Linked DNA regions of Prosthecobacter debontii. The protein of the gene in region 1 interacts with the protein of each later gene in a pairwise test. Links are inferred from orthologs where the notes say so. Each region holds a gene or a part of one and is shown on either strand. Other genes may lie near its edges. The genes, in order: B5D61_RS18385 and ftsA.

Region 1 (8,977 bases):
GTGATCCGTTAGCTCGATCAGCGGGCCAGGGCAGTCTTGAATTCCTCCAGGGTCATACCCGCACTGGGATCATGATCCAGCTCTGCATCTCGCTGCATGGCCTCTGCAATCTCCTCATCGAAGATGGCGCGCTGAGCTTCAGGAAGCTGGAACGCTTGTGCTTCGAGTTCAATGAACCTTGCCATCTTGGCAAGATGATGAACTCATCCGCAGAAATTAGCAACCTGCGGCTTGAGGTCCACGAATCGCTCCACTCAATTCCTCATAAAGCGCCTGCACCTTGGGCATCGCTAGACCTGCGGCCGCTGCTTGGCGCACGGGCTGTCCCCAGATGGCTTCGAGTTCCACTTCACGACCTTCGAGGTAATCGATGAGTGAGGAGGGCTTGTAGGCCTGCATGGTGCGGGTGCGCTCGATCATGTCGTGGACGAGGCCTTCTGGGAGTTGATGGCCGAGCGCGGCGGCGGTCTGAATGATCTCGGTCATCAGTTCACGAACGCGGTTTTCCAGCGTGGGATCAGCCAGGATGGCGGCGGTATCGATGCCTCCGGCGGCAATGGACAGTCCGTTGAAGGGGATGTTCCACACCAGCTTCTGCCAGCGTGCTGCAGCGAGGCTTTCGACGACTTGGCAGTCAATCAGACTGTCTCGAAACGCCTGGGCGATGGCGTGGGTGCGGGGAAGAGGAGCGCGGGTGTGTTCCCCCAGATTGATGCGGCCTTGAGCCAGATGATGAATGACCCCTGGGGCGAGGCGATTGATGCAGACGAAGCACAATCCACCAAGCACGCGCTCCGCACCGAAGTGCTCGGCCAAGAACTCTTCATTGCCCAAGCCGTTTTGCAGCGTGAGCAGCAAGGTTCCCTCATGAAGAAGCGGCGGGATGAGATCGAGCAGAGCTTCATTGGCCGTGACCTTGAGGGCGATGATCACCAGATCACACGGACCGATCTCCTCAGGGCTGCGATGTGCGTTCACCTTCAGCTGGACGTCGCCCTGCGGACTGGTGATCTGCATGCCCTCGCGGGTGACGATTTCATAGTCACTGCGCATGAGAAAATGCACATCGTGTCCGTGCTGAGCCAATCTGCCGCCATAGTAGCAGCCCACGGCTCCAGCCCCGATGATGGCAATGCGGCCTAACGAAAAGGAATGAGAAGAGGCAACCACGGAAGATTCAGAAGACACGGAGGTGGGAGGTTTTGGAGAAACAAATATTCCGTGAGGCCATGTCATGTCTGACACGGAAGTGCAATTCACTCGGATGGAGAAGCGGTGGGCCAAAGACCCAGATTCGTGAGAGCTTCGACACGTTCGGCCCGAGTATTGAAATAGAAGTGAGCATCAATGGGATGGAGTTCACCGTTGGTGTCTAAAATGACATTGTTCTCATGCAAATCATTGATGCACAGATGGCAGTTAAGGGAATCTCCAACCGTGAAACTCGGGATCAATGAGTTTGGAGATTCGTGATGCAGTCCCCTGGCTTCAAGTCCCTCTTTTAGAGCCGCCCAAGGTGGATGGACTCCTTCGACAAAAGGTTGTGAGACGACAATGTGAAGCCTTCCATCATAAAGATAAAAACCCTCCAGGTGGATGGAATCTTGGAAAAGGTAGTTTGAGAGAAGATGGTCCGTTCGATAGTCGAACAAGGATTCGGTGGCGACTGCCTGGACGTCGAGATCTTTGACGACGCGGTTTTGAGATAAGAAATGCGCGACTTTGTGTTCACTGCCACTGCGCATGGCATGCGTTGCCATGAAATCCCGGATGCCAGTTGGGTCCAGCCATAAGCCGGTGCTGCTGGCAAACTGGCTCAGGGCCTGGGTTTCATCGTCGCCTGCAGCGCCTGGACTTTTTCCAGGGTCATCGGGCCCTGATTGCTCAATTGCCGCTGCCGCGCTTCGGAGAAGACCTTGCGGACCTCCGAAATCGTCTTGGGCTTGGTGATAGGCACCTGGATCTTGGGCATAAGCAGCGAGCAATGCTCTAAGCTGCGATCAGAAACCCTGGAATCAAGCAAAAGGTTTTCACTGGGTGTGCTACCGCCTCCGTCGAAGTTCTGGTCTTTATGGAAGCCCTCTGTTTTGAGCAGTCGACGCGGCGGCGCTCTCGGTCAGAGCGCCCGTCTTGATTCATCGCTCGTGGAACTTACGCAATCAAATGCCCTGTGATTGGCTTGGCGAGCTCGGTTTTCACCGTGCTCACGAGATCCTCGATGGCGATGAGTTCCTGGCTGCGGCTGACGAGGTTTTTGATCGTGACCTGCGGGTATTCACCCCCGAAGACGATGGCGAGGCGGGCCTTCTGATTTTCAGCGGCTTGGAACTGCTTGCCAACCTTCTGGGAGCCGAAGCTGAAGTCCACGCGCACATTGGCGGAGCGAAGCGCCTGCACGGCAGCTAAGGCATGACCACGTTGGGCTTCATCGGCAATCACCACATAAGCATCCACGCCTTGCTGGGCATTCAGATATTCGGTGATGCCCATCTGGGCACCAGGAGTTTTGGAGAGTAAGATGCCAAGTACGACATCCCCCATAGCGAAGCCGGCGGCTGGCATGTCCACATGACCATCGCTCATCAGAGCGCAGAGCTTGTCATAGCGTCCACCACCCGCCACAGCACGCAGGCCATGCTTGAGATCGAAGACTTCAAACACGGTGCCGGTGTAGTAGGCCAGACCGCGCACGATGCTGGCATCGATCTTCACATAAGGCCAGAGACCCCGTGCGGTGAGATCCGCACGCAGGGCTGCGAAGGCTGGATGATCACCATCTGTGGAGGTCATGAAGGAACGCACCTCATCCAAGGTTAGGCCAATGGCGGTGAGCTTTTGGGCGGTCTCTTCAGGCTTGGCGCGTTCGATCTTATCGATGATCTGAAGGAAGGCCGAGCCATGTTCTTCCGCGATGCCTTTGTCCTTGAGGAAATCGGTCCAGATCTGGCGATTGCTCAGGCGGATGACGAAGTCTTCTTTAGAGATACCGAAGGCGAGCATCACATCGATGGCCAAGGCCACAAGCTCCGCATCGGTGCCTTGGCTGGCATCACCGAGGATGTCGGCATTGAACTGGATGAACTCACGCGTGCGGCCTTCCTGAGGCTCTTCATAGCGGAAGCAGGAGCCGATCTGGAACCACTTGATAGGTTTCTTGTAATCGCGATGACGGGTGGTGGCCATGCGGGCCAGGGAAGGGGTCACCTCAGGGCGCAGGGAGATTTCGCGCTCCGCTTTATCTTGAAAGCAGAAGAGCTGAGCCGTGATCTCATCACCGCTTTTTTTGCGGTAAAGGTCCGTGCTCTCCACGACGGGAGCTTCGTATTCGACAAAGCCGTAGCGGCGGGCGACGGAACGCCAGGTGTCGAAAATGTAGTTACGCAATGCGCACTCCTCTGGGAAGAAGTCGCGAAAGCCTTTGACGGTGCGGAAGGAGGCCATTAGAAGGGCCGGACACATGGCTGCCTGGGCTGCGAATTTCAACCGAAAATGAGTCCTACAGCTTTGTGGGATGCCCCATGCTGACTGACCTGTTGCTCCGAAACTTCCGCTGTTTTGAAGAATGCCGCGTCACGCTGCATCCTGAGATGACGGTCTTCATCGGGCGTAATGCCCAGGGGAAAACCTCTCTGATGGAGGCGGCTTGTGTGCTACTCCGGCTACAATCTCCCCGCACCAGCAATCGTGGTGAACTCATCCGCTTAGGTGCTAAAACCTTGCTGATCGAAGGCACGCTGGATGGGCATCGGCTGCGCTGTGCACAGTCCGCCTCGGTGCGCCGATTGGCGGTCGATGGTGCGGTGTGTGGTCGCTCCGCAGATTATCTGCAATCCAGCGGTCTGCTGGTGTGGATGGACCATCGCGATATGAATCTGCTGCGAGGTGGCGCAGAGCATCGGCGGCGTTATCTGGACTTCGCTGCTAGCCAGATGTTTCCTGACTATCTTAAGGCCCTGCGTGGTTATGAGCGTGCACTGAGAGGGCGTAACTATGTGCTCAAGCGTGATGCCGTTATCGCTTGGAAACAAGCTGATGCCTTTGCCAAAGTGATGGATGATTTCGCCCAGGTGATTATCGCCAGGAGACAGGAGTTGGTGGCGATCCTTCAGCCTCACGTCACCCGCATTCATGGAGTCTTAAGTGCTGGGGGCGAGGTTGGCGTAACGAACTATGCACCCAGTCTTATCGAGGGATCCTTGCTTGAAAAACTTGGGCTGTTGCGTGAGGAGGAACAGCGTCTGCGGCAGACCCTCGCGGGACCGCATCGGGATGATGTGGATCTCAAGCTCAATGACCTGGATGCGACCTCCTTTGCTTCAGAGGGACAGCAGCGCAGTATGGCGCTCTCTCTAAAAATTGCTCAGGCCCACGCCTTGGAACAGGTATCGGGCAACGCGCCACTTTTGCTCTTGGATGACGTATTTGGTGAGCTGGATGCGGATCGGCGCCGAGCGCTTCTTCAACTCCTGCCCACGGGCACTCAAAAGGTTCTCACCACCACGACGCTGGATTGGGCGCGGGGCGAGTCTCTCCCCGGACAGGTGTATGGGGTCGATAGGGCTCGGATCGAGCTCAAGTAAAACCTTTACGCCGCCTAAGTTTTAATCTTGTTTTTAAATATTGCGTATTGCAATACAATGACTGTCAGGAGTCGAAATTTCAATTTTCTCAGCGGGGATTCTTCCCTTGACCCTAAAAAAGCCCGCTCTTAATCTTCCGACAAGTTCAGGAGCCCCGTGGGTGGCGCTGCTTTTGTGATCTGAGAAAAGCCGGATTCCTTCCACTCCCCCACAGGGTCCGCTGCTACAATTTTCTCAATCTCAACATTTTCAGCTTCATCATGCTAGGCAAACTTTTCGGCTTTGTCGCCAACGACATCGGAATCGACCTCGGAACAGCAAATACTCTCGTTTACGTCAAAGATCATGGCATCGTGCTCCGAGAGCCGTCCGTGGTGGCGGTAAAATCCGGCTCCAATGAGGTGGTCGCCGTGGGGGATGACGCCAAGCGCATGCTCGGGAGAACGCCGGGTGGCATCACCGCCATCCGCCCCTTGAAGGACGGTGTGATCGCCGACTTCCGCGTGACTGAGGCCATGCTGCGTCACTTTATCAAGAAGGTCCAAGGCGGCGGTCGTAAGATGCGTGGCCCACGTGTGGTCATCGCGGTGCCCTCGGGGATCACCGAGGTGGAAAAGCGTGCCGTGAAAGAGAGTGCCGAGCAGGCAGGTGCCCGTGAGGTTTATCTGATCGAGGAACCCATGGCCGCTGCGATTGGCGTCGGTCTGCCCGTGCAGGAGGCTGCTGGGAACATGATCGTGGACATCGGTGGTGGCACCACTGAGGTGGCCATCATTTCTCTCAGCGGTATCGTTTACAGCCGCAGCGTCCGCGTGGCTGGGGATGAGCTGGATGAGGCCATCATCAACTACATGAAGCGTGCCTATAACCTCATGATCGGGGAGCGCACGTCTGAGGAGATCAAGCTGCGCATCGGTTCTGCTTTCCCGCTGGGTAAGGAAACGACGATGGAAGTGAAAGGGCGCGACATGGTGGCCGGTCTGCCAAAAACGATCACCATCACCAGCCAAGAGGTCCGTGAGGCCATGCTGGAGCCGCTGAATGCCATCATCGACGCCGTGCGCACCACTCTGGAGCGCTGCCCACCTGAACTTTCTGCCGACCTCGTGGACCGAGGTATCATGCTCGCCGGTGGCGGTGCCCTGCTGCGGGGGCTGGATAAACTGCTCCAGGAAGAGACGGCCCTCCCCGTGCATGTGGCTGAGGACCCTCTCAGTGCCGTGGGCGAAGGCACAGGCCGCGTGCTGAGCGAGCTGGAATTCCTGCGCAAGGTCAGCACCACGGACGTGTAAGGGAACTGCCATCGATGGAACCCCATCCTGCTCCGTTCACAGCGAGGCTGAAGGAATGAGGCGGAGTAAGATCAAAGGCTGAACCATGAAAAAGCTCAATATCCTGGCACTGCTGCTGTTCATCGCGGCGGTCGTATCCGTCTTCACGATGGATACGCCTGTGACGAGGGACATCCAGAGCCGGACGATGACGGTGCTCGCTCCATTCATCCACTCCAGTGCGGCGGTGGAGCAAAGTGTCAGCGGGGCGATTGCCTCCCCAGATGATCCACGCGAGCTGAAGCGCGAAACGGATCGGCTCCAGATTGAGGTGGACCGGCTGCGCATCATTTCGCAGAAGCACGCGCAGACACTGGAGGAAAATCGTAAGCTGCGGGACCTTCTTGAGTTCAAACAAGCTGCTCCTTTTAAGCTCACAGCAGCACGTGTGATCAAGCGTGTCTCCTCCACCTGGTGGAACAGCATGATCATTGACAAAGGGTCGCTGGACGGTTTGGCGACGGATAGTCCGGTGATCAGCGCTGCTGGGTTGATCGGTAAGACTGGCAAACTAGCCCCGCATATGGCGGAGGTCATTTTGCTCACGGATGAGACCTGCCGTGTGTCGGCTCGTATCGAGGGCACCTTGGAACAGGGCATTCTTTCTGGGGAGCGTGCTGGGCTGGACCTGCGTCCGGATTTGCATTTGCGCTTTCTGAACAAGAACGTGTTTATCAATCCCGGTGCCAATGTGATCTCCACGGGGGAAGGCGGGCTGTTTCCTGCCGGTCTGCTCGTTGGCCGTGTGAAGCGTTTTGTTAACCGCGATCTCTCAGGTGAGGCGGTCGTGGAGCCCGCAGTGGACTTCTCCCTGCTGGAGCATGTTTTCGTCGTGGAAATGCAACCGACGGCCGAAGAAGCGGCTCAACCTGTTGCGCCCAACAAATAGTGTATCCACATGATCCCGGCGATGAAAGATGTGCGAACCTATGATGCATCAGGGGTCTTTGGGATGCATTTGGTTAGTCTCTGCTCACTCGCTGGACAAAACATGACTTTGGCCGCCGTTTCGTAAGACCATGGTTTTCTATCCCGTCACTTTCCTGCTGCTGCTGATCACCTTCGTGGTGCAGGAGTTCATTCCGGGGATCCCGATGGCTCAGTATGCCACGCTGTTTCTGCCGCCGGTGTTTTTCTTTGCTGCTTCCGTGGCGGTGCCTTTTCCGGTCATGTTGATGCTGGCGTTCGTCACAGGCTTCCTCTGGGATGCCCGCTACGTCCCGGGGGTGTTTGAGCCGGCGAAGCATGTGACGAATTCATTTCTGGGAAATGGGATCATGCCTGAGCTGGACATGGTGGCCGGCGGGTTTGGTTTCGGGCTGTCCATTTTGCTTTTCGGGTTGCTGGGCACTTTCCTCCAGGGGGTGCGGCCTCTTTTCCGTCGTGGACGGCTGGAACTGCCGGTCCTGTTGGTGGGGTTCACCACCTTCGCTTGGCTGTTCAGCGAATACATGATCATGACTTTTTTGCGTGGCAGCCTTTATTTTCCAACGGGAGTCTGGACCAAGATGGTCACAGATACCCTCCTGGCCATGCTGGCATCTCCGTTGATTTTCCTTCTCCTCTACATGCTAGCCGGGCTGTCGCGTTACGAAATCAAATATGAAGGACTGAGGTATTCATTCGATGGTCGTTAAATATCGCTTTCGTCTCTACCTGATGACCCTCGCCATGCTGTGCGGGTTTGGGTTGCTCGTGTATCGGCTCTGGTCGCTGCAGATTGTGCGGCAGTTAGAGTTCGTGAACAAAGTGCCGGAGGCTAAGCGCCAGCTCGCTCGTATCCCGGGTGTTCGCGGTGAGATTAAGGATCGCAATGGGATCGTGCTGGCCACCAACAAAGCCTCCTTTGAGGTGCAGGTGAATTTGCGGGAAGTCTTCGAGGAATACGCACGGCAATGCCGTCAGAAGAAGGTCGATATCCCAGTGGTGCCTTTCGAATACATGGATCGTGGTCTGCCTCGTAAAAAAGAGGAGCCGGACATCGTGCGCATGTTTCAGGAGCTGATCATCTCCCGCTTGGATGAGATGGGGCTGGCAGTGCCTTACAATGCGGACGCACTGCGTGTGCACTATCGCAGCTTTGGCGGTGTGATTCCGTGGGTCTATCGCGACAGTTTGAACTTTGCCGAGTTCAGCCGCTTTGCGGAGCACAATCTCGGCTTACCCGGAGTGACGGTGGCGGAGCGCGGCAGCCGTGTGTATCCTTATGGAGCCATGGCGTGTCACATCATGGGGTATGTCCGCCTTCCAGATGATCAACGTGTGTCGGTGGAGGAGCGTAAAGGCTGGGACTACTACATGCCAGATGACTACGGTGGCGCGGGGGTAGAGAAAAGTTTCGATAAGCATCTGCGGGGCAAGCCCGGGGTGCGCACCATGCAGGTGAATGAGCGTGGTCGCTTGGTGGGAGAGGTCAGCTACGAAGCCCCGCGCAAAGGCAATGACGTGTATCTCACCCTGGATGCCCGCATCCAATACATTGCCGAGAAAGCTTTGCGGGATGGTAAAGTGGGACGTGGCTCGGTCGTGGTGATTCAGCCTCAGACCGGAGAGGTGCTGGCCATGGCCTCAGTGCCGAGTTATGACCCGAATCGCTTCATCCCGAGCATCTCTCAGGCAGACTATGACATGCTGCTGTCTAACAAGACGGTGCCGCTGATGAACCGTGCCACCCGCACCTTCGTGCCGGGCTCCACTTACAAGGTGCCTATCGCTTTGGCCGGGTGCTTGGCCGGTATTCAGAATCGTAATTTCAACTGCGCAGGCAGCGTCACCTACGGCAGCAAGGCCATGCAGTGCTGGATTCAACGTCAGAGCGGTGGCTCTCACGGCTCCCTGGGCTTGAGTGACGCTCTCATGCGCTCCTGCAATTGCTACTTCTACCAGTATGGCAATGCGGCGGGGATCGATAACATCACCAAGGTGGGTAAGATGCTCGGGCTCGGTGAACGCACGGGCATCGAGTTGGAAGAAGATGAAGGTGGTATTTTGCCCAATCCGGCTTGGCTACGCATGACCAGCCCCCGGGATCGCTGGAGTAATGGTCATACGGCTAACACCTCCATC
Region 2 (9,011 bases), on another replicon or contig:
TGGATTGTCCATCGCGCCTTCGGCGACCATTAGCTTGGCACCCCAATCCTTCTTGTAGGTGTTAGGCATAGCTTCCTCCGCCGGTTGAAAAAGGAATTTGACGCTGCCTTTGATCTGGTCGCGATGTTTGGCCAGCAGTTCAGCGACGCCGAGAGCCACAGTGGTATGTACATCATGACCGCAGGCATGCATGACGCCGGGGTTTTGGGAGCGATAGGGCACGGCTCGCAGTTCTTTGATGGGGAGAGCATCCATATCCGCCCGCACGGCCACACATTTGCCCTCCTGGCCTCCTTTTAACAGGGCGACCACACCGTGCTTGGCGACTCCGGTTTGCACGTCCAGCCCGAGCGCTCTGAGTCGGTCGGCCACCAAGGCGGCCGTGCGGTGCTCTTCATTGGAGAGTTCGGGGTGGCTGTGAATGTCCCGTCTGGTTTCGACAAGCTTGGGAAACATCTCTTCCACCGATTGCGCAAACAAAGCATCTCGGACTTCGTCGGCCCAGACCGAAGTCGCAAGACCCATGACCAGCAGCGGCAGGATTTTCAGGCTCATTCTCGGTAGGCTAGAAATGCGGCGTTCGTCTGGCAAGCCTGCTCGCAGGAATTTCTCTGTCACGCTCTTGCGTGTTGGCTGGAGTGAGCGCATATCTGCGCACCATGCTCGACATCACAGGCAAGAAAATCGCCGTCCTTTTTGGCGGTCCGGGTAATGAACGCGAAGTGTCTAAAAAGACGGCGGAAAGCGTCGTCGCGGCTCTGAAAACGAAAGGAGCGGAGGTGGTGGAGGTGGATGTTCACGGGCCTGATTTCGTCGTGCCTGAGGGTGTCTTCATCGCCATGAACCTCATTCACGGCACCTTTGGTGAAGACGGACAGATTCAGGCGATTTTGGAAGAGCGCGGTATCCCCTATACCGGAGCTGGTGTGCAGAGCAGCCGCATTGCTTTCGACAAAGCTTTGAGCAAAGAGAAATTCATCGCCGCAGGGGTGCCTACGCCGCGCTCGCAGAACTACAAACTCGACGGCAGTGAGCCTCTGAGCATCACCATTCCTCTCGTTTCCAAGCCGCCTCGTGAAGGATCAAGCGTGGGCGTAAACATCTGCCGCACGGGAGAAGAGTGGGCCAAGGGGATCGAAGAAGCGCTTAAGTACGGAACGACCACGTTGGTGGAGGAATTCATCGACGGAAAGGAACTGACGGTGGGCGTTTTGGGCGATCAAGTCCTGCCGATCATTCACATCGAGCCCGTCGAGGGCTTTTACGATATCAACAACAAGTATCCATGGATGACGGGCACGGGCAAAACGCTCTACCATTGTCCGGCTGAACTGGATGAGGCCACCACCAAGCGGGTGCAGGATGCAGCACTTGCAGCTTTCCAGTCCTGCGGCACCGAGGTTTATGGCCGTGTGGATGTGATGCTGAGAAACGACGGCGAACCCTTCGTTTTGGAGATCAATACGATTCCAGGCATGACGAGTAGCAGTCTCTTGCCCAAAGCAGCGGCGGCGGTGGGCATCGATTTCCCAGACCTGTGTGTGCGCATCATTGAGTTGTCTCTGGCGGCTCGCCCCTAACCTCAGGAAAACTTCGCGGTTTTGTAGGAAAACCCGCAAGAGTTCCTTTTTTCTGGAAAATTCATGGCATTTAGAGACTGTTTCGGGTATTTAAGATAAGCTAAACATCAAGATCTTTGTGATTTTGGCGAGCAGCTCCCGAACATGGTCACTCCCAAAAATGCTTCTGCTGCGGCTTCGAAGCCGAAACGCCCTGCTAAAAAGCGGCGGGTTCAGGCTGCTGTGACGACCGTGGAAGTGTGCTTGAATGTGGACTCCCCCAAGATCCGCGAGATGGAAAAAAAAGCCGCCCAGCGTCGTGGTTTTAAATGGGCTTTGGGGCTGATCATCATCATCTGCTTTTTAGCTTTGCTGAAAGTGACGGTGCAGGAGGCCATTCTGAAAAATCCCCAGTTTGCTTTGCGGGATGTGGCAGTTCAGACCACCGGTCCTTTGACCGTCGAAAAGATCGTCCGAGCCACCCAACTGACTCAGGGAGAAAATCTGCTGACGATCAACATGCGAGCCCTGCACACGCGGCTGCGCCAGCTTCCTCCGGTGAAGGACGTGTCGATCGAGCGGGATTTTGATGCGGGTCTGATGACCCTTCGCATCAGCCAACGCCTACCTGTCGCTTGGCTGGATTGTGCCAAGCTGGGCATGATCGCAGGTAGGCCAGAGGTGGGTTATCTGTTGGATCATGATGCGGTGCCTTTTCCGTGTGATGTGGTCTCCGAGGCGCTCGCCGGTCTTCCGGTGATTCGTTACCCAGGACTAGCCCAGAAAACGGCCGGGGTGGCGCTTCAGGATTTGCAACTGACAGCCGCACTGACGCTGTTGAAGGAACTCGAATCCCGCTTTGAAAACGGTCAGCCCCAGGTTCGCATCATCGAGATTCAGACGCCGTATTCCATGGTGGCATCCTTCACGGACAAATCAGAAATCACTTTCGGCGTGGATGATTTGGATGTGCAACTCGCCCGCTTGGATCGTGTGAGGATCGAAGCTCGGCAGCGTGGCTGGGAGATCGAAAGCTTGAATCTTCTCGCCCGTCAAAACGTCCCAATCACTTTTCGCCAACCCCCGGACCTCGCTGGCCTTCAGCCCGAGCCGACCGTGCCCGTTTCCCTCCCCAAAACCCCCTCTGTTCGTTGACCTACTATGGCGAAGACCACCATCTATGCAGGCCTGGAAATCGGCACCAGCAAGATCTGCGTCGTCGTCGGCGAGGCAAAGCGTGATGGCACCATCAAGATTCTGGGTGTCGGCACGGCCCCTTCCCGCGGCGTTCGCAAAGGCGAAATCGTGGACTTTGATACAGTCCATACCTGTCTGAATGATGCCCTCGTGCGGGCTGAGGATTATAGCGATGTGATGATCCGCAATGTCTTCCTGGGCGTTAGTGGTGGACACATCGAGAGCGTGAATAACCGGGGATGTTACCGGCTGCCAGCCGATCAATCGGAAATCACCGAAGATGATGTGGAAGAGGTGAAGGAGATTGCTCGGAATGTGCCTGCGCCTCAGGACAGCATCTCCATGCACAGCGTGACCCGCCAATACATCGTGGATGGAGTCGAGGCCGTGCGACAGCCGATCGGCCGCCAAGCCCGCCAACTGGAGGCGGACTATCACATTGTCCATGGCAGTCTGCCGCGGATTCAGAATTCGATCAAATGCGTCAAAGAAGTGCCTTTGGAAGTCGAAGACGTGGTCTTCAACGGTATCGCCGCAGCCCAAGTCGTCTTGAATCGCGAAGCGAAGCGGGAAGGGGCTTTGATGATCGATTTAGGCGGAGGCACGGCTGACTTTGTGCTGTATGAAGATGGCATGCTCACCATCTCAGGCTGCGTGCCACTGGGCGGAGATCACATTAGCCAAGATATTGCCATGGCTCTCCAGATCCCCCACGGCAGAGCTGAGGCCCTGAAAATCACTGAAGGAAGCTGCGTGTATGAAGACGTCCCGCCTGGGGACATGGTGCGTGTGGAGGACGACACGGGCTATGTGCTGGGCGAGGTGGAGCGCGCTTTCCTGAATGAGGTGATCTACCTGCGAGTGAGAGAAATCTTGGAGCAGGTTCACCAGAGGTGTGAGGGGCACATCGGGCGTCTTGCAGCAGGAGTTTATCTCACAGGTGGCTCTAGCCTGCTAAAAGGTATTGACGTAGTGGCCCGGGAAGTGTTTGGAATGAAGGTAACGCGGGCCGGGTCAGCTCCCGTCAGTGGCGTCACTGCCACTTTCGAGAATCCTCAATTCTCCGCGCCCATCGGTCTCATTCGCTATGCGCAGATCTTGGATCAAGAAAAGCCATTCCTCTCCCCGCTTAAACGGCTGGCGCATCGGATGGCTGACCTCTTGTCCGTGGCCATCTGACATAGCTTTTTTCTTTTCATCCCCCCTTTCGTTATAACCCTTCATTCATCCCATCCGTCCTATGGTTGAATACGATCGCCAATCGCTGCGAGAAGAGCCCAATAAACCCGCCCTCCGCACCTGCATCGTCGGCATCGGCGGCGCGGGTAGCAATGTTCTGGATCGCATCACCCTGGACCGCACGGTGGATGCGCAATTGGTGTGCATGCATACGGATATTCGTGTGCTCGGTCATGCCATGGCACCCACGAAGATTCAGCTCGGGGCTGAACTCATGCGGGGCGTCGGTGCCGGTGGTGATCCCGACCTTGGGCGTGAAGCGGCCATGTACTCCCGGGATGAAATCCGGCAGGCCATTGAAGGGCACGACATCGTCTTCATCTGCGCCGGTCTTGGCGGAGGAACCGGGTCGGGTGCCGCGCCCGTGGTCGCAGAAATTGCCAAATCCACCAATTCTCTGGTTTATATCACGGCGACCATGCCTTTCAGCTTTGAAGGTCGCCGCCGTCTCAATCAGGCTGAGGAAGCTTTGCAGCAGCTTCAAAAGCGTGCGGATGCGCTCATCCTCTTTGAAAATAATCGCATGGGGGAACTGACCCTGCCGAAGGATGGTATTCAGAAAGCCTTTGCTCAGGCGGATCAACTGATCGCTCAGAGCTTGCGCGCTGTTTCCACCATCGTCAGCATGCCAGGTCTCGTGAAGCTAGGTCTGGATGACCTCACCAGTGCTCTTAGTACCTCGAATGGTCGTTGCTTGTTCGGCTTCGGTGAGGCCCGTGGTCAGAACCGTGGCACGGAAGCTCTCAAGCGTGCACTCAAAAGTCCGCTTATCGATCAAGGCCGTCTCCTGCACCAGACTAAGACCCTGCTTGTGCACATCGCTGGTGGGGAGACGCTCACGCTCATGGAGGTGGATGCCATCATGAAGCAATTGGGCCGCCATGTGCCAGACCATACGCACATCCTGTTCGGGGTGGCTGTGGACGCTAAACTGGGAGAAACCATTTCCGTCACACTCATCAGTTCCTTGGGCCTCGCTCAGCTGAACACCATTGCTGCGGCTGCGCCGCCTGCCAACATGCTGCCACTGACGGATCGCCCCATGCCCAGCATGGCCGATGCTGTCGCAGCCCCACCGGCTCCTGCGCCTGCACCGAAAGTTCGTGCCCCGGCTTCTCGCCCGACACCCCCTGTCGCTGCAGCTCCAGCCATGTCCCCGGCTGCTCCTGCCACATCGCCAAGCCCAGTTCGCGCCGGTCCTCCGCCTTTCGAAGACTCCATGGACATGTTGTTCAAGGAGGATGAAATCATCTCTCAATCTTCGCTGACCCATTTGGAATCTCAGGGCAGTTATAAGGCCGAAGCGCCTGAGCTTTTCTCTGAAAGTTTCGCTCCTGCTCCCGCTGCTTCGGTTTCGGCCCCCGTGGCTCCTGCCTCGGTGGCAGCTTACACGACTGCTCCAGCCCACAACTCACCTTTCCCACCTGCGCCTGCGGCTGAGATGGTGCCTGAGCAGCCTCCGGTCGCCTACGAGGAAGAGGAGTATTACGAAGAAGAGACGCAAGTGGTGAGCAGCACCTATGAGCCGGAGCCTGAACCTCCTGCTCCCGAGCCAGCCCCAGCCCCGGCTCCTGTTGTGCGCGATCGTCCGCGCATCGAAGACTTTATCCAGGCTGCACCGCCTCCGCCTCCGCAGCCCCAGCAGCCCGTTTCTCGTCCTCCGACATCGCCTTTGGCTGCGGTCGTGGCACGTACCAATCTTCCGCCGGAAGACATGGCTTACGCACCACCGCCTAACATGGTGATGCCGAAGAAGCTGGCAGGTGAAGCTCAATCGGATCTGGGTTTCTCCAACCAAGATCGTGGGCGTTTCAAAGACACGGAGCCCGCGTTGGCCTCTGGGGGTGAAGACCTGGATGTGCCGACATGGATGCGCCTGAAACGGAAGCTGAAGCGCTAGTAAGGCTCTCTCGGAATGGCTTTGCCTGCGCTTGAGCAGCCTGCGGAATGTCGGCGTGAAAATGCGCGCCGATTCGTCGTCAGTTTGTTGCCGGGTACGGCTGTCGTCCTGCTTTTGACGTTCGGTCAATGGGGCTGGGCGGCTATCGTTTTTTGGACGGTTTTCGCCATCATTGGTTATGGCAGCACCATTCCTTCATCGCGGTTGTTCGGGCCGCATGTCACGGAATTACCGGAGCCGCAGACGCAGCAAAATCAGGTCTGGATCACCCTAGACGATGGGCCTGATCCAGTGATCACTCCTCTGCTTCTGGATATCTTGGATCGCCATCAAGCTAAGGCGGGTTTTTTCTTGATAGGAGATCGAGCTCAGAAGCACCCCGATCTCGTGCGGGAGATCGCCAAGCGTGGGCATTTGATTGGCAATCATAGCCAAACCCATCCATCCGCTAATTTTTGGATTTTGCGGCCCAAGCGGATGTGGGCGGAGGTGGCGGGTTGTCAAAAGACGCTCGGTGAGATTTTGGGAACGCCACCGACGTGGTTTCGCCCGCCTGTAGGGCATCACAATCTGTTTCTGTCTCCCCCCTTGCGTGCGCTCGGCCTGACAATGGCCATTTGGAATTGCCGGGGCTTCGATGGCGTGATCCAAGATCCGGCTTTGATTCTGGAGTTAATCGGGAAGCAATTACGTCCCGGCTCCATCATCCTCTTGCATGACGCCGTGCCGAGTGGTCCTGACGTGTTGGAGTCCACTTTGAAGCTGATCCAGGCACGAGGATTGCATCCAGCTTTGCCTGAGATTGCATCCCCCGATACACGCGCCTAGTCTGGCAGACTCTATGAAGCGGACTCTTATCTTTGGCATTCCCCTGGTGGCGATTGGTGTCGCCTTCTGGGCGGTATGGCAGGTCCGCCAATTGCAGACACCTTCGGAAGCGGTCGTGATGATGTTACCCGACGGCATTCCTGCTCTAAATCCTTTTTTACCGACCTCGGAGGCAGAGCGGCAGTTGCTGGACCTTCTGCACGAGCCGCTGGTTCGGTTGGATGGACAGGGAAGGCTCAGCCCGGGGCTTGCCTCCACCTGGGGCTGGCACCAGCGGGTGAGTTGCATCTACGCGTCTTCCCAGGCTTTGCAGGCGGCTCAGAGAAGATTGGCTGAGGTTTCAGAGGAGTTGAGGCAGCTTTGGGGATTGGAGGAGGTGACCACGGAGGGGCAGATCTTGTCTCTACGCTTTGCCAGCCCAGCTAGCGCCCGGGTGGATGATGCCTTGCAAGCCTTGAAAGAAGACCCGCCTCAGCCCTTGGCCTTTTTGCGAGTGGAGGGGTCTTCTCGACCTCTGCTGGAAGAGTTTTTTCAGTCGTCGGGTCGGGCTCTGCGTCTTTGGTTTGATACCAACGGCGCCTGCGAGGTAGTGACTTCTCGTTCACTCTATCAGCTCAGAGAGGCCGCTGCGGCTTTCTTTGCAGAGAAAAAACAAGAGACGCCCAAATTGACCGTCTTCGCTGAGGTGGCTGCTCTGGTGGAGCCCGTGCTGGACTTCGAATTGAATGTCAACCGGGCTACCTGGGCGGATGGTTCACCAGTGACGGCTGCGGACGTGGATGCCACCGTTCAGCATGTGAACCGTGCGGGTTATCCCGTGGCGGGACGGGAGGGATTTCAGCACATTCAGTCCATCGCGGCGCAGGGCAGCCGTGGAGTGCGTGTCACTTATCGGCGCAGTTATGGCGCGGCTTTGGCCAGTTGGGTTGGGTTGCCGATTTTGCCTCAAAAATGGTTAGCCGCCTCGCAAGATGTTGAAGGGCCTCCGCCTGGGGCAGGGGCTTGGCAGATTCAGTCCCAGTCGAGCCGACAGCTTTCCCTAGTGCCGAAGACGGATGCTGAGGCTGCTACCGGAAGTTCGCTGCAGGTAATGGCGGCATCTCCGGCGCTTCAGGCTCGGGTGGCTCTGGCGGCGGGGGCCTTAGACATCGTCTGGCCGGGGAGTGATGGCGCTGAGCTGTATCAGGAATCTCTGCTGACCTTTCAACCTGCGCCGCCTCACAATCGTTTGTTAGCGCTATGCAATGTCCGCTCGTCTCGCCTTTCCGAGTTGCCCGTGCGTGAGGCTTTGTTCTTGGGGTTGAATCGTCACGCTCTGCTTTCAGAAGGCGCAGATGGTGTGGCACGGCTGGCCGAGATGCTGTTTCCGCCGGGTTTGTGGCTTTCACCGGCCCCGGAACCGGCGGCGTATGATCTACAAGCCGCGCGGCAAAAGCTGGAGTCGGCGGGCTGGTTGCCGGATGTTACAGGCGTGGCGAAAAAGGGAGGTCAGGCTCTGAAGTTCAACCTCCTCGTTACGACGGGCAATCCCCAGCGTGAGCGTTTGGGCCGATTGATCGCCGAGCAGTGGGCGGAGTTGGGGGCACAAGTCACGGTGCAGCTCGTGGCTCCAGAGGATTTCGTGGGCGACCATTTAGCGCCAGGGAAGTTCGATGTGGCTCTGGTGGGGTTGGATTATGAATTGGCCTGGGATCAAACGGCGTTTTGGCACAGCGCGCAGATCGAGTCGGGTCTGAATTTCTCTCGGGTGGCCGATGCTCAGCTTGATCTTCTATTGGAAGCTTTGGCAGCGGAGTTTGATGCCAGTCAATTGCCGGCTCGCGCACAAGCGGTGCAAGATCGACTCATGGCTCTCCGCCCCGCGTTACCGTTGATTGGTGATCTCCAGCAGATGGGCCTTCGCAAGAGCCGCTTTCCTCAGCTTGAGAAACCCGATCCGTATCGCCCCATGACCTTGCGCGGTCTTTTGCGGGATAATGGCTCATCCAGCCTGCAAATGCGGCCGCCGGATGAATGATCTTTTCTGAATGAATGCCTCTTTGCCATCCTTCCTGGTTAGCCTCATCCTCGTTTCGGGGGGGATGCTGCTGGGAGTGACGTCAGGGCTGGCGCTGGATCGGCTCACCCATTCCTGGCCGAGTTGGGCGCGACGCAGCTTGGCCGTCCTGGGCACAGGCGTGACCTTGATTCCTCTGGCCGCGTTGATCTGGTCCTTTATTGGCATCTGGACAGGCCAGTGGAGTCTCCCGGTCTCCAGCCTCATGCCGGAGCTCGGTCAGGCGGTCCCG

What was found.
Region 2: the proteins of B5D61_RS18385 (region 1) and ftsA interact in binary tests that used the Escherichia coli proteins (3 or more experiments, as listed by UniProt). The link is inferred for Prosthecobacter debontii from one-to-one orthologs.

What each region holds. Positions count from the first base shown.
Region 1 is NZ_FUYE01000014.1:83,192-92,168, reverse strand. Bases 4,031-6,856 are described here. They hold B5D61_RS18385 (rod shape-determining protein), read left to right. Parts: upstream 4,031-4,840; coding sequence 4,841-5,872; downstream 5,873-6,856. Other genes in these bases: mreC (rod shape-determining protein MreC), read left to right, coding at 5,958-6,800; recF (DNA replication/repair protein RecF), read left to right, coding at 4,031-4,580. Also shown: B5D61_RS26425 (hypothetical protein), read right to left, coding at 18-185; B5D61_RS18405 (putative 2-dehydropantoate 2-reductase), read right to left, coding at 217-1,188; B5D61_RS18400 (putative polyvalent protein kinase domain-containing protein), read right to left, coding at 1,257-1,985; hisS (histidine--tRNA ligase), read right to left, coding at 2,152-3,441; more of recF, read left to right, coding at 3,519-4,030; B5D61_RS26420 (hypothetical protein), read left to right, coding at 6,931-7,548; mrdA (penicillin-binding protein 2), read left to right, coding at 7,538-8,977. UniProt on the Escherichia coli protein: Forms membrane-associated dynamic filaments that are essential for cell shape determination. Acts by regulating cell wall synthesis and cell elongation, and thus cell shape.
Region 2 is NZ_FUYE01000001.1:41,838-50,848, forward strand. The notes cover bases 1,968-4,827. They hold ftsA (cell division protein FtsA), read left to right. Parts: upstream 1,968-2,720; coding sequence 2,721-3,935; downstream 3,936-4,827. Other genes in these bases: B5D61_RS00245 (cell division protein FtsQ/DivIB), read left to right, coding at 1,968-2,714; B5D61_RS00255 (cell division protein FtsZ), read left to right, coding at 3,997-4,827. Also shown: B5D61_RS00235 (M20 metallopeptidase family protein), read right to left, coding at 1-555; B5D61_RS00240 (D-alanine--D-alanine ligase), read left to right, coding at 660-1,580; more of B5D61_RS00245, read left to right, coding at 1,725-1,967; more of B5D61_RS00255, read left to right, coding at 4,828-5,895; B5D61_RS00260 (polysaccharide deacetylase family protein), read left to right, coding at 5,911-6,723; B5D61_RS00265 (ABC transporter substrate-binding protein), read left to right, coding at 6,737-8,740; B5D61_RS00270 (hypothetical protein), read left to right, coding at 8,751-9,011. UniProt on the Escherichia coli protein: Essential cell division protein that assists in the assembly of the Z ring. May serve as the principal membrane anchor for the Z ring.